DNA from 3 places in the Streptomyces sp. NPDC048637 genome. Region 1 is predicted to be linked to each of the others. Evidence: riboswitches for the same ligand, from Rfam matches in the RefSeq annotation. Region 1 holds a riboswitch; each other region holds the start of a gene.
The links. Region 1 has a riboswitch for cobalamin ahead of AB0C46_RS34560 (CoA-acylating methylmalonate-semialdehyde dehydrogenase). Riboswitches for the same ligand answer to the same signal wherever they lie in the genome.
Positions count from the first base shown of each region.

Region 1 (3,267 bases):
GGGTGCTGCGCCTGTCGGGCCGGCTGCGCCCCGGTCAGCAGGCGTTCCGGATGGCCACGCAGCTGGCGTTCCTCGAAGGTGACGATGAGCTGTCCCGCCTCGCCTCGGAGGACTTCGCCCCGGACTCGGACGCCTGGTCGCTGGCCCGTATCGGCATTGCCAACTACTTCGCGGCGGCGCTGATCCTTCCCTACCGCCGCTTCCACGCGACCGCCGAAGAGGCGCGCTACGACATCGAACGGCTCACCGACCGCTTCGGTCTCGGCTACGAGACGGTCTGCCACCGCCTGAGCACCCTCCAGCGCCCGCGTCTGCGGGGCGTGCCGTTCTCGTTCGTGCGGGTGGACCGCGCGGGCAACATGTCCAAGCGGCAGTCGGCGACCGGCTTCCACTTCTCCCGGGCGGGCGGCACCTGCCCGTTGTGGAACGTCTACGAGGCGTTCGCCGCCCCCGGCCGCATCCACGTCCAGATCGCCGCGATGCCGGACGGGCAGCGCTACCTGTGGACCGCCCGCGCGATCACCCGGCACCGCGGCGGCTGGGGAGAGCCCGGCAAGACCTTCGCCATCGGCCTCGGCTGCGAGATCCGGCACGCCTCCCGGCTCGTCTACTCCGACGGACTGGATCTCGGCAACGCCGCGGCGGCCACCCCGATCGGCATGGGCTGCCGCATCTGCGAACGCACCGACTGTCCGCAGCGGGCGGTACCACCGCTGGACCGCCGGCTCGCGGTGGACGAGACCAGCAGCACGTTCGTGCCGTACCCCGTCGTCGAACCGGACGCCTGACCGCGGGATTCAACGGCCGGAGACGTGCGGCGCGGTGCGCCGGTGCCCTGGAGATCGGCCGCGGCACGGTCCGTGGCGGGGTGGACTTACTAGGACGTCCAACTATATGTTCGGGGCAAGGCCCGCGGTGCAGGGAAGCCGGTGCGATTCCGGCGCGGTCCCGCCACTGTGACCGGGGAATACGCTCCCCGAAAGAGACCGGCCACTGACGGAGAAGTCCGTTGGGAAGGCCGGGGAGCGTGTGCTGATCCGGGAGTCAGGATACCGGCCGCGGGGTGTTCCGTGTTGTCCACGAGGATGGAGCAGACACGCATGGCACCGGTGTGCACCCACGCCCTTGACCGGCGGACCCGGCGGGTACCGATCACCGACATCTGACGGTCACCCGGCCCTGCGCTTCTCGCGCCGCCCGCGCGCACGCCGTCCGGCGTCCGTGCCGGGCCGGCGCGCCATCCCCGGACTCACCTGACGGAGAGCAGGCATTCATGGTCCGTGAACTGGCACATTTCATCGGCGGCAAGCACACCCCGGGCACCTCGGGGACCTACGGCGACGTGTACGACCCCAACACCGGCGAGGTGCAGGCCCGCGTCCCGCTCGCCGGCCGCGCCGAGACCGAGGCGGCGATCGCCGATGCGGCCGAGGCCCAGCGCGAATGGGGCGAGTGGAACCCGCAGCGCCGCGCCCGCGTGCTGCTGAAGTTCCTCCAACTGGCCGAAGGGGAACGGGAGTCGCTGGCCCGGCTGCTGTCGTCCGAGCACGGCAAGACGGTCGCCGACGCCCACGGGGACCTGCAACGCGGGCTGGAGGTCGTCGAATTCGCCGCGGGTATCCCGCATCTGCTCAAGGGCGAGTTCACCGACAATGCCGGCACCGGCATCGATGTGCACTCCCTGCGCGGCCCCATCGGTGTCACCGCCGGCATCACCCCGTTCAACTTCCCCGCGATGATCCCGCTGTGGAAGGCCGCGCCCGCGCTGGCCTGCGGCAACTCCTTCATCCTCAAACCGTCCGAGCGCGACCCCTCCGTACCGCTCCGGCTCGCCGAACTGTTCCTGGAGGCGGGGCTCCCGCCCGGTGTCCTCAATGTCGTCAACGGGGGGAAGGAAGCGGTCGACGCCCTGCTGACGGACCCCCGGGTCGGTGCGCTCGGCTTCGTCGGCTCGACCCCGGTCGCCGCGCACCTCTACGCCACCGCCGCCGCGCACGGCAAGCGTGCCCAGTGCTTCGGCGGCGCCAAGAACCACCTGATCGTGATGCCGGACGCCGACCTCGACCAGGCCGCCGACGCGCTGATCGGCGCGGGCTACGGCTCGGCGGGCGAGCGCTGTATGGCGATCTCCGTGGCCGTCCCCGTCGGCGAGGCCACCGCGGACGCCCTGGTGGCACGCCTGAAGGAGCACATCGGGAAGCTGCGCATCGGCCGTTCCGACGACCCCGAGGCCGACTTCGGCCCGCTGGTCAGCCGGGACGCCCTCGACCGGGTGCGTCGCTATGTCGACATCGGCGTCAACGAAGGCGCCGAACTCGTCGTGGACGGACGGGCCTTCACGCTCGCCGGACACGAGAACGGCTTCTTCGCCGGGGCCTCGCTCTTCGACCGCGTCAGCCCGCAGATGCGCGTCTACCGGGAGGAGATCTTCGGCCCCGTCCTGTGCGTCGTACGGGCCGCCGACTACGAGGAGGCGCTGCGGCTGCCCAGCGAGCACCCCTACGGCAACGGCGTCGCGATCTTCACCCGCGACGGGGACACCGCCCGCGACTTCACCCGCCGGGTGAACACCGGCATGGTCGGCGTGAACGTGCCCATCCCGGTCCCGGTCGCCTACCACACCTTCGGCGGCTGGAAGCGCTCCGGATTCGGCGACCTCAACCAGCACGGACCGGACGCGATCCGCTTCTACACCCGCACCAAGACCGTCACCTCGCGCTGGCCCGCCGGGTCCAAGGAGGGCGCGAGCTTCACCCTCCCGACCATGAGGTGAGCGCCATGACCACCACCATGCTCACCGACGACCAACTCGCCCTCGTCGAGGCCACGCTCGACTTCACCCAGGACCATCTGACCCCGTACGCCGTGCAGTGGGACCAGGACAAGCACTTCCCCCTGGACGTCCTGCGCAAGGCCGCGGGCATCGGGCTCGGTGGCGTCTATGTGCGGGAGGAGGCCGGCGGCAGTGGACTCAGCCGTGCCGACGGCGTCCTGGTCTTCGAGACCCTGGCCTCCGGCTGCCCGTCCATCGCCGGATTCGTCTCCATCCACAACATGGTCGCCTGGATGATCGACCACTACGGCGACGCCGGTCAGCGCGAACGATGGCTGCCGCGCCTGTGCGCCATGGAGGACCTCGGCAGCTACTGCCTGACCGAACCCGGCGCCGGCTCGGACGCCGCCGCCCTGCGCACCCGCGCGGTACGCGACGGCGACGACCATCTCCTCACCGGCGTCAAGCAGTTCATCTCCGGCGCCGGTGCCTCC
Region 1 covers NZ_JBEZHQ010000043.1:17,692-20,958, forward strand. The annotation lists gene AB0C46_RS34555 (short-chain fatty acyl-CoA regulator family protein) at 1-788, shown strand, start outside; cobalamin riboswitch at 890-1,076, shown strand; gene AB0C46_RS34560 (CoA-acylating methylmalonate-semialdehyde dehydrogenase) at 1,274-2,773, shown strand; gene AB0C46_RS34565 (acyl-CoA dehydrogenase family protein) at 2,779-3,267, shown strand, end outside.

Region 2 (3,267 bases), on a different contig from region 1:
GACGCACCCGAGGAAACCCCCAGCAGATACGGCTCCGCCAGCGGGTTGCGCACCAGCGCCTGCATGGCGGCGCCCACCACAGCGAGCCCCGCACCCGTCACCGCCCCGAGCAGCACCCGTGGTGCCCGTACCTCCAGCACGATCGTCTCGCGCGCCTTGGACCAGACCGGCTCCGACCAGTCGGCGCCCAGCGCGTGCGTCACGATGCCCCACACCTCACCGGGCGGCACCTGCACCGACCCGATGGCCATCCCCGCCGTGACGGACAGCAGCAGCAGAGCACCGAGGACGGCGAGGGCGACGGCGAAGGACCATCGGCGCGGCCGGTCCGCACCGCCGCTGCCGCCTGCGACCGGAGTGGTGGGGGGAGCGGTCTGTGCAGGGGCCGTCACCGGAACCTCTCCGGGTGCAGCCCGCGGGCCAGGTCCTCGACCGCGTACGGCGCTCGGACACCGACCAGCGTGGCGGTCAGCGGCAGCACGACGAACCGCTTGTTCTTCACGGCGGGGACGTCGGCGAGGGCGGGCTGCGAGAGCAGGAACTTCTTCTTCTGCTCGACGCTTCCGGTGCCCGCGTAGTCATAGATCGCGATCACCTCGGGCTTGCGGGCGACGACCTGCTCCCAGGACGCGTCACCGAAGACGTCGTCCAGGTCCGCGAACATGTTCCGTCCGCCGGCGAGCCGGATGAGCTCGGTGCCGAGGCTCTTGCCGCCCGGGGTGAACGCCGTCTTGTCGCCGCTGTCGTACACGAACACCGGCACGGCCGGTGCGCCCTTGACCGCCTTTTCCGTCTTGGCGATCCGCCCCTGGAGGTCGGCGACCAGCTTGTCGGCCCGCTCCGGTACGCCGAAGATCGTGCCGATGGTGCGGATCTCGGCGTAGATGTCCGTCACGGACACCTGCTTCTTGCCGCAGTACTCGCGGTTGAGGTAGGTGTCGATACCGGCGTCGGTGAACGCCTTGCGGGAGCGGCCCTCGTTCTCGGCGAACGCGCTGCCGTAGCCGCCGTAGACGAAGTCCGGCTCCTTCTCCAGGACGGTCTCGAACGACGGTTCCTTCTTCGCCAGCTCCGGCAGGGAGTTGAAGTCCTTTTTGAGCTGAGGAAGGACGGCCGAGTCAGGGAAGGACGTTCCGGCCATCCGCTCCTTGAGCCCGAGCGCGAGCATCAGCTCGGCCGGGTGCTGATGGATGGTGACCGCCCTTGCCGGCGGCCTCTTGTAGGTCGTACGGGTACCGCAGTTGTCGATCGTGACCGGGAAGCCCTTCGCCGGGGAGGCGGCGGGCTTCCCGTCTCCGGGGCTGCCCGAGGTCGTGCCACAGCCGGACAGCAGGGCGGCGGCCGCAGCGGCGGCGCACAGGGCGCGGCGGAGCGGAGCAGACGGGGGAGAGAAAGAGGGACGGGGCATGCGGTCGTACACGTAAAGCCTCCTGGGGAGTCCGCGCTCCTCGGAACGGGCCCGCGACAGGCCAGTTTCCTGACTCCCGGATCGACGTTCCCCCCGCCTTCCCGCGCTGCGCGCAGTGGCGTTGTCGAGGGTCCACTCCCCGGTCACAGTGGCGGGACCGTGCCGGATTCTCACCGGCTTCCTGTCTCCCGTCGCGATGATGACCAGGTGATATTACGTTTCCTTGAGTCGCGGACAAAAGGGCGCGAGGCGGACGGCCAGAGTGACCCGGTCGTTGTCTTGTTGTTGCCGATAACGCAGCGTGGGGAATCTGCGTGCACCGGGAAGGCCGGCAAGCCCTGAATCCGATCGATATCACCGCGCCTCATCTCGGCGGCCCTTCGCCGTGGACCGGTGTGGACTCGAACACGGAGGCCAACGTGTTCTCGACGGTTGTGGAGCTGCCGACGAGTGAACTCGGCGCCAACCCCGAGATCCGTATCTGGGGCCGTTGCAGCGTGCGGAGGGACGGCCGGCTCGTCCATGCCGACCGTGCGGGCCACCCGTCCGTCAGCAGCTTCTTCAACACCGACGAGTCAAAGGTGGCGGCGTCCGGGCCTTGGCTGCTGCGCCGGGAATTCCTTCGTCGGGCAGGTCCGGTGCCGGAGCAGGGCAGCTCCCGCTGCGACGGTGCCGAGCATGCCGACCAGCGCGACCGGCAGGGCCAGGATGGCGAAATACCCCAGTACGGGCTCGCCCAGCAGGCCGATCCCCCCGCCCACCAGGGCCCCTGCCACGATGATGACGGGCAGGGCCTTGGGCAGGGCCCGCAGGGTCGCCTCGCGCGCGGGGGCGAGATGGTGCTGGAGCGTCACGCTCACGGTGCGCCGGATCATGAAGAAGGCGAGGAGCGCGCAGCCGGCCCAGCCGGCCCAGCCGGCCCACATCCAGGGGGATTCGAGGGTGCTGCGGCAGGTGCCCGGCGTCCCTCCGCCAGGTTCGGCCCAGCTCGCGCAGGGGTCGAAGGTGTGATCCCACGACAGGAAGCAGAACACCAGCGCGAGGATGGCCGGCACGAAGGCTCCTCCGGCCGCGGCGACCGCGGTTTCCTTCACGCGCCAGTGCAGGGGCGGCAGTCCGCGCTCGACCGCCCAGGAGGTGGCGAGCGCGTCCACGTCGTCCCCGATGACCGCACCGGCGTCCCGGCCGTCGTGTGCTGCGGCGGTCAGGTCGGCGGCCAGATCCTCGGCCATCTCGGCGGCTGTGTCCTCATCGACCCCGAGGCGGCGCCATGTCGCCATGGCCTGGGGGATCACGGTTTCGACAGTCGGCGTCATGGTTTCTCCGCGGTGTGGGTGACTGGGGATCGGCACATGCCCAGCACGCAGCTGAGCCACTGGGCGCGTGGAGCGGATGCCTCCTCCATGGCGCACTATCTTACACAGCAAGAGTCATGCGGTGCAGGGGAGTGCGGTGCGGGGGAGTGGGGTGCGGGGTGGCACTCGACGGGCACGCCCATGTGATCTTGTTCGTCGGCGGCCCTTGATCGGTCAACGGCCGTTGTCCGGCGGGCAGTTCTCGCCATGCGTGGCCCGTCCGCCGTGTCAGGCAACCGCGCTGCCCTCCACAGCCTCTCCATGGGCGACTTTGTTCGATCGCCAATGGAGGCTCCATGAGCAAAGCGAGAAGGCGCCACGGCATCGTGGCGGGCGCGGTCCTGGCGGGGGCGGCGCTGGTGGTGTCAGCCACCCCGCCCGCCGCCGCGGTCGTCGGGGGAGACCGCGCCGAGATCAAGAAATATCCCTGGACGGTCGCTCTGACGTCGCAGGACGTGAAGGAAGCGGAGTGCGCGGGCACGCTGGTCGCGCCGCGCAAGGTGC
Region 2 covers NZ_JBEZHQ010000027.1:4,706-7,972, forward strand. The annotation lists gene AB0C46_RS28090 (iron ABC transporter permease) at 1-392, opposite strand, end outside; gene AB0C46_RS28095 (ABC transporter substrate-binding protein) at 389-1,408, opposite strand; cobalamin riboswitch at 1,450-1,631, opposite strand; gene AB0C46_RS28100 (hypothetical protein) at 1,984-2,724, opposite strand; gene AB0C46_RS28105 (serine protease) at 3,060-3,267, shown strand, end outside.
Region 2: linked by a shared signal. The riboswitch ahead of AB0C46_RS28095 (ABC transporter substrate-binding protein) and the one ahead of AB0C46_RS34560 (CoA-acylating methylmalonate-semialdehyde dehydrogenase) in region 1 are both predicted to bind cobalamin.

Region 3 (3,267 bases), on a different contig from region 1:
TCACCGATCTCCACGGCGTCCTGATCACCCACCACCACCCCGACCACCACGGTCTGTCCGCCAAGGTCCGGGAGGCCTCCGGCGCCTGGATCGCGATGCACGCCGCCGACACCGCGGTGGTCCGCCGCACACGCGCGGCCGAACCCGGCCAGTGGCTCGACTACCTGCTCACCAAGCTCGCGGCCGCGGGCGCACCGGACGACCATCTGGCGCCCCTGCGCACGGCACGCGCCACCGGAGGCGGCCGGAAACTGCCCGGCCGGCGGGCCGCACTGCCGGACCGCGGCATCGAACCCGGCGCGCTGCTCGACCTGCCGGGGCGCCGGGTGCGCGCCATCTGGACGCCCGGTCACACCCCCGGGCATGTGTGCCTCCACCTGGAGGAGGAACATCCCTCGGCGCGGGCCCCCGGCTTCGGCCGGCTGTTCTCCGGCGACCACCTCCTGCCCGGCATCACCCCGCACATCGGCCGGTACCAGGCCCCGGACGACGAGGGAGGTCCTCCCGGCCCGCACGACATGGCGAGCTTGCAGGAGGGCACCGACCCGCTGGGCGACTACCTCGACTCCCTCGAACGCGTCGGCCGGCTCGCCCCCGCCGAGGTACTGCCCGCGCACCAGCACGCCTTCGCCGACGCCGGCGGCCGGGTGCGCGAGCTGATCACCCACCACGAGGAGCGGCTGGCCCGGCTGCGAACCCTGCTCCAGGAACCGCGCACCGTCTGGCAGCTCGCCGTGGCCATGGAGTGGAACCGCCCCTGGGAGCAGATCCCGTACGGCTCCCGCAACATCGCTGTCTCGGAGGCCGAGGCCCATCTGCGCCGTCTGGTGAAGCTGGGGCATGCGGAGCGGGTGCCGGGCTCCGATCCGGTGAGGTACCAGGCGGTGGGGTAGCGGTCGTCTCGTCCTCGCGTTCTGTGGCGAATTCCGCGGCGATGCGGGGTGGGAGGGGGAGGGGGAGGGGGGACGAGCGGGCTGGTTGACGTGTACCCGGCGCCCGGCCGGTTCGGCGCATGGCCGGTTCGGCGCCCAGCCTCCGTGCGCTCGGCCCGTGACTGGCTCGCGCCCGGCTCCGTTCGCCCGGATCCGTTCGCCCGGCCCGTGACTGGCTCGCGCCCGGCCTGCGTGCCCGGCTTGTGCCCGGATCCCGTCCGCCCAGCTCGTGCGCGGCTCCGCCCGGCTCGCGTCTGGTTCGGTCGGCTCGTACGTGCGAGCGAGCGCCCGCCGGGTGCCGGTTAAGGTGTGCGGGACAACTTCATCCGTACCCGATCGGGGGAAGCCGGTGGAAATCCGGCGCTGACCCGCAACCGTGAGGACGGCCCGTCCGTACCGCGCCGGCTGACCCGGCAGGGACGGCCGTACGAGCCGGAGCACCCGAGAGGGCACGACCAAGGCTCCCGCCACCGGAACCGTCCGCCACACGGACGGCCGGTGCGCGGCACCGTCGAGGTATACGGAGCTGAGCCCGGTGCCACCGCGTCCGCGATCCAAGGGGATCGGCGCGCGGGTGGCCGGCCGAGCGTGGCTGCGTACATCGCCACGACCCGACCCGAGAGGCACCGACCCGATGGCCCCCATGGCTTCCATGGCTCACCAGGCCCCCCTGACGCACCCCGTCGCCCTCCTGGCGCGCCGCGCCGCCACGGCGCTGGCTGCCGCGGCGGTGCTGGGCGCGGCCGCTGCCCCCGCCGCGTACGCCGACTCCCCGTCCGCGTCCCCCAAGAAGCTGCCGGACGGCCTGTACGGCACCAAGGACCCGCAGTACGACGGGGTCTGGCGGCAGTCGCTCGCGCTGCTGGCACAGGACACGGTGGGGCTGCGGCCCGCGGCGCCCGCCGTGCGCTGGCTGGTCGGGCAGCAGTGCGCCGACGGCTCGTTCACCGCCTTCCGCGCCGAGCCCGGCAAGCCCTGCGACAGCAAGACCATGCGGGACACCAACCAGACGGCCGCCGCGGTGCAGGCGCTGGCCGCGCTCGGCGGGCACGGTGACGCCGTGAAGAAGGCCGTGGACTGGCTGAAATCGGTGCAGAACGAGGACGGCGGCTGGAGTTCGATGGCCGGTTCGGCCAGCGACGCCAACTCCACGTCCGTGGTCATCGGCGCCCTCGCGGCGGCGGGTGAGAAGCCGCAGTCGGTGACGTCGAAGAAGGGCGGCAAGACCCCCTACGACGGGCTGCTCACCTTCCAGCTGGGCTGCGACGCGAAGGAGGGCGAGCGCGGCGCGTTCACCTTCCAGCTCAAGGGCGCCGCCCCGAACGCCGACGCCACGGCGGCCGCCGCGACCGGAGCCCGCGGCAAGGGCTTTGTCGTCGCGCCCGCCGATCACCGGGAAGAGACCCCGGTCAAGCCGCTGAACTGCAAGGACGGGAGCGAGAAGGCGGGCAAGGGCGATCCGGCACAGGCAGCGGAGGGCGGCGGCGCCTACCTCGTCGCCCAGCTCGACAAGAACGGGCAGCATCTGCTCTCCGCGATGCCGGGCGCCGAGAAGCAGCCCGACGTCGGCAACACCGCCGACGCCGTGGTGGCGCTGGCGGCCGGCGGGCACGGTGCCGCCGCCGCGAAGCCGCTGAAGTGGCTGGAGAAGAACGCAGCGGACTGGGCCGGGCAGAGCGGCCCCGCCGCGTACGCCCAGCTGGTGCTGGCCGCGCATGCCACCGGCACCGACCCCCGCTCCTTCGGCGGCACCGACCTGGTGGCCGCGCTCAACGCCACCGGCCCCAAGCCGGCCGCCGCACCGCAAAAGGACACCGAGGACGCCGAGGACTCCACGGACGGCGGCAGCATCAGCGTGTGGTGGGTCATCGGCGTCGGCCTCGCCATCGGCGCCGGCATCGGGTTCCTGCTGAGCAACCGTAAGAAGAACCAGCTCTGATGCGGCGTACCAGGATCGCCGGCGCCGTGCTGCTGGCCGGTACGGTCACCGGCCTGGCCGCCGGGCCCGCGCAGGGGCAGGAGTATCGCTACTGGTCGTTCTGGGACAGCAAGGGCGGCTCCTGGACGTATGCCACCCAGGGGCCGGCCACCCTGCGGCCGGCCGACGGCGCGGTCGAGGGCTTCCGCTTCACCGTCGGCGCAGACTCCGCCGCGGCCGGCAAGCCGCGCACGGCCGCCGGCTTCGATGCGATCTGCCGCGACACCCCCGCCAAGGACGGCCGCAAGCGGATCGGCATCGTCCTGGACTTCGGCACCGCGGCGGACGCGCCCGGCGGCGAGCGGCCGCCGAAGGCCAGGTCGGAGTGTGCCCAGGTGTCCGAGGACGCCTCGGCGG
Region 3 covers NZ_JBEZHQ010000036.1:12,032-15,298, reverse strand. The annotation lists gene AB0C46_RS31880 (MBL fold metallo-hydrolase) at 1-893, shown strand, start outside; cobalamin riboswitch at 1,235-1,396, shown strand; gene AB0C46_RS31875 (prenyltransferase/squalene oxidase repeat-containing protein) at 1,567-2,871, shown strand; gene AB0C46_RS31870 (SCO2322 family protein) at 2,871-3,267, shown strand, end outside.
Region 3: linked by a shared signal. The riboswitch ahead of AB0C46_RS31875 (prenyltransferase/squalene oxidase repeat-containing protein) and the one ahead of AB0C46_RS34560 (CoA-acylating methylmalonate-semialdehyde dehydrogenase) in region 1 are both predicted to bind cobalamin.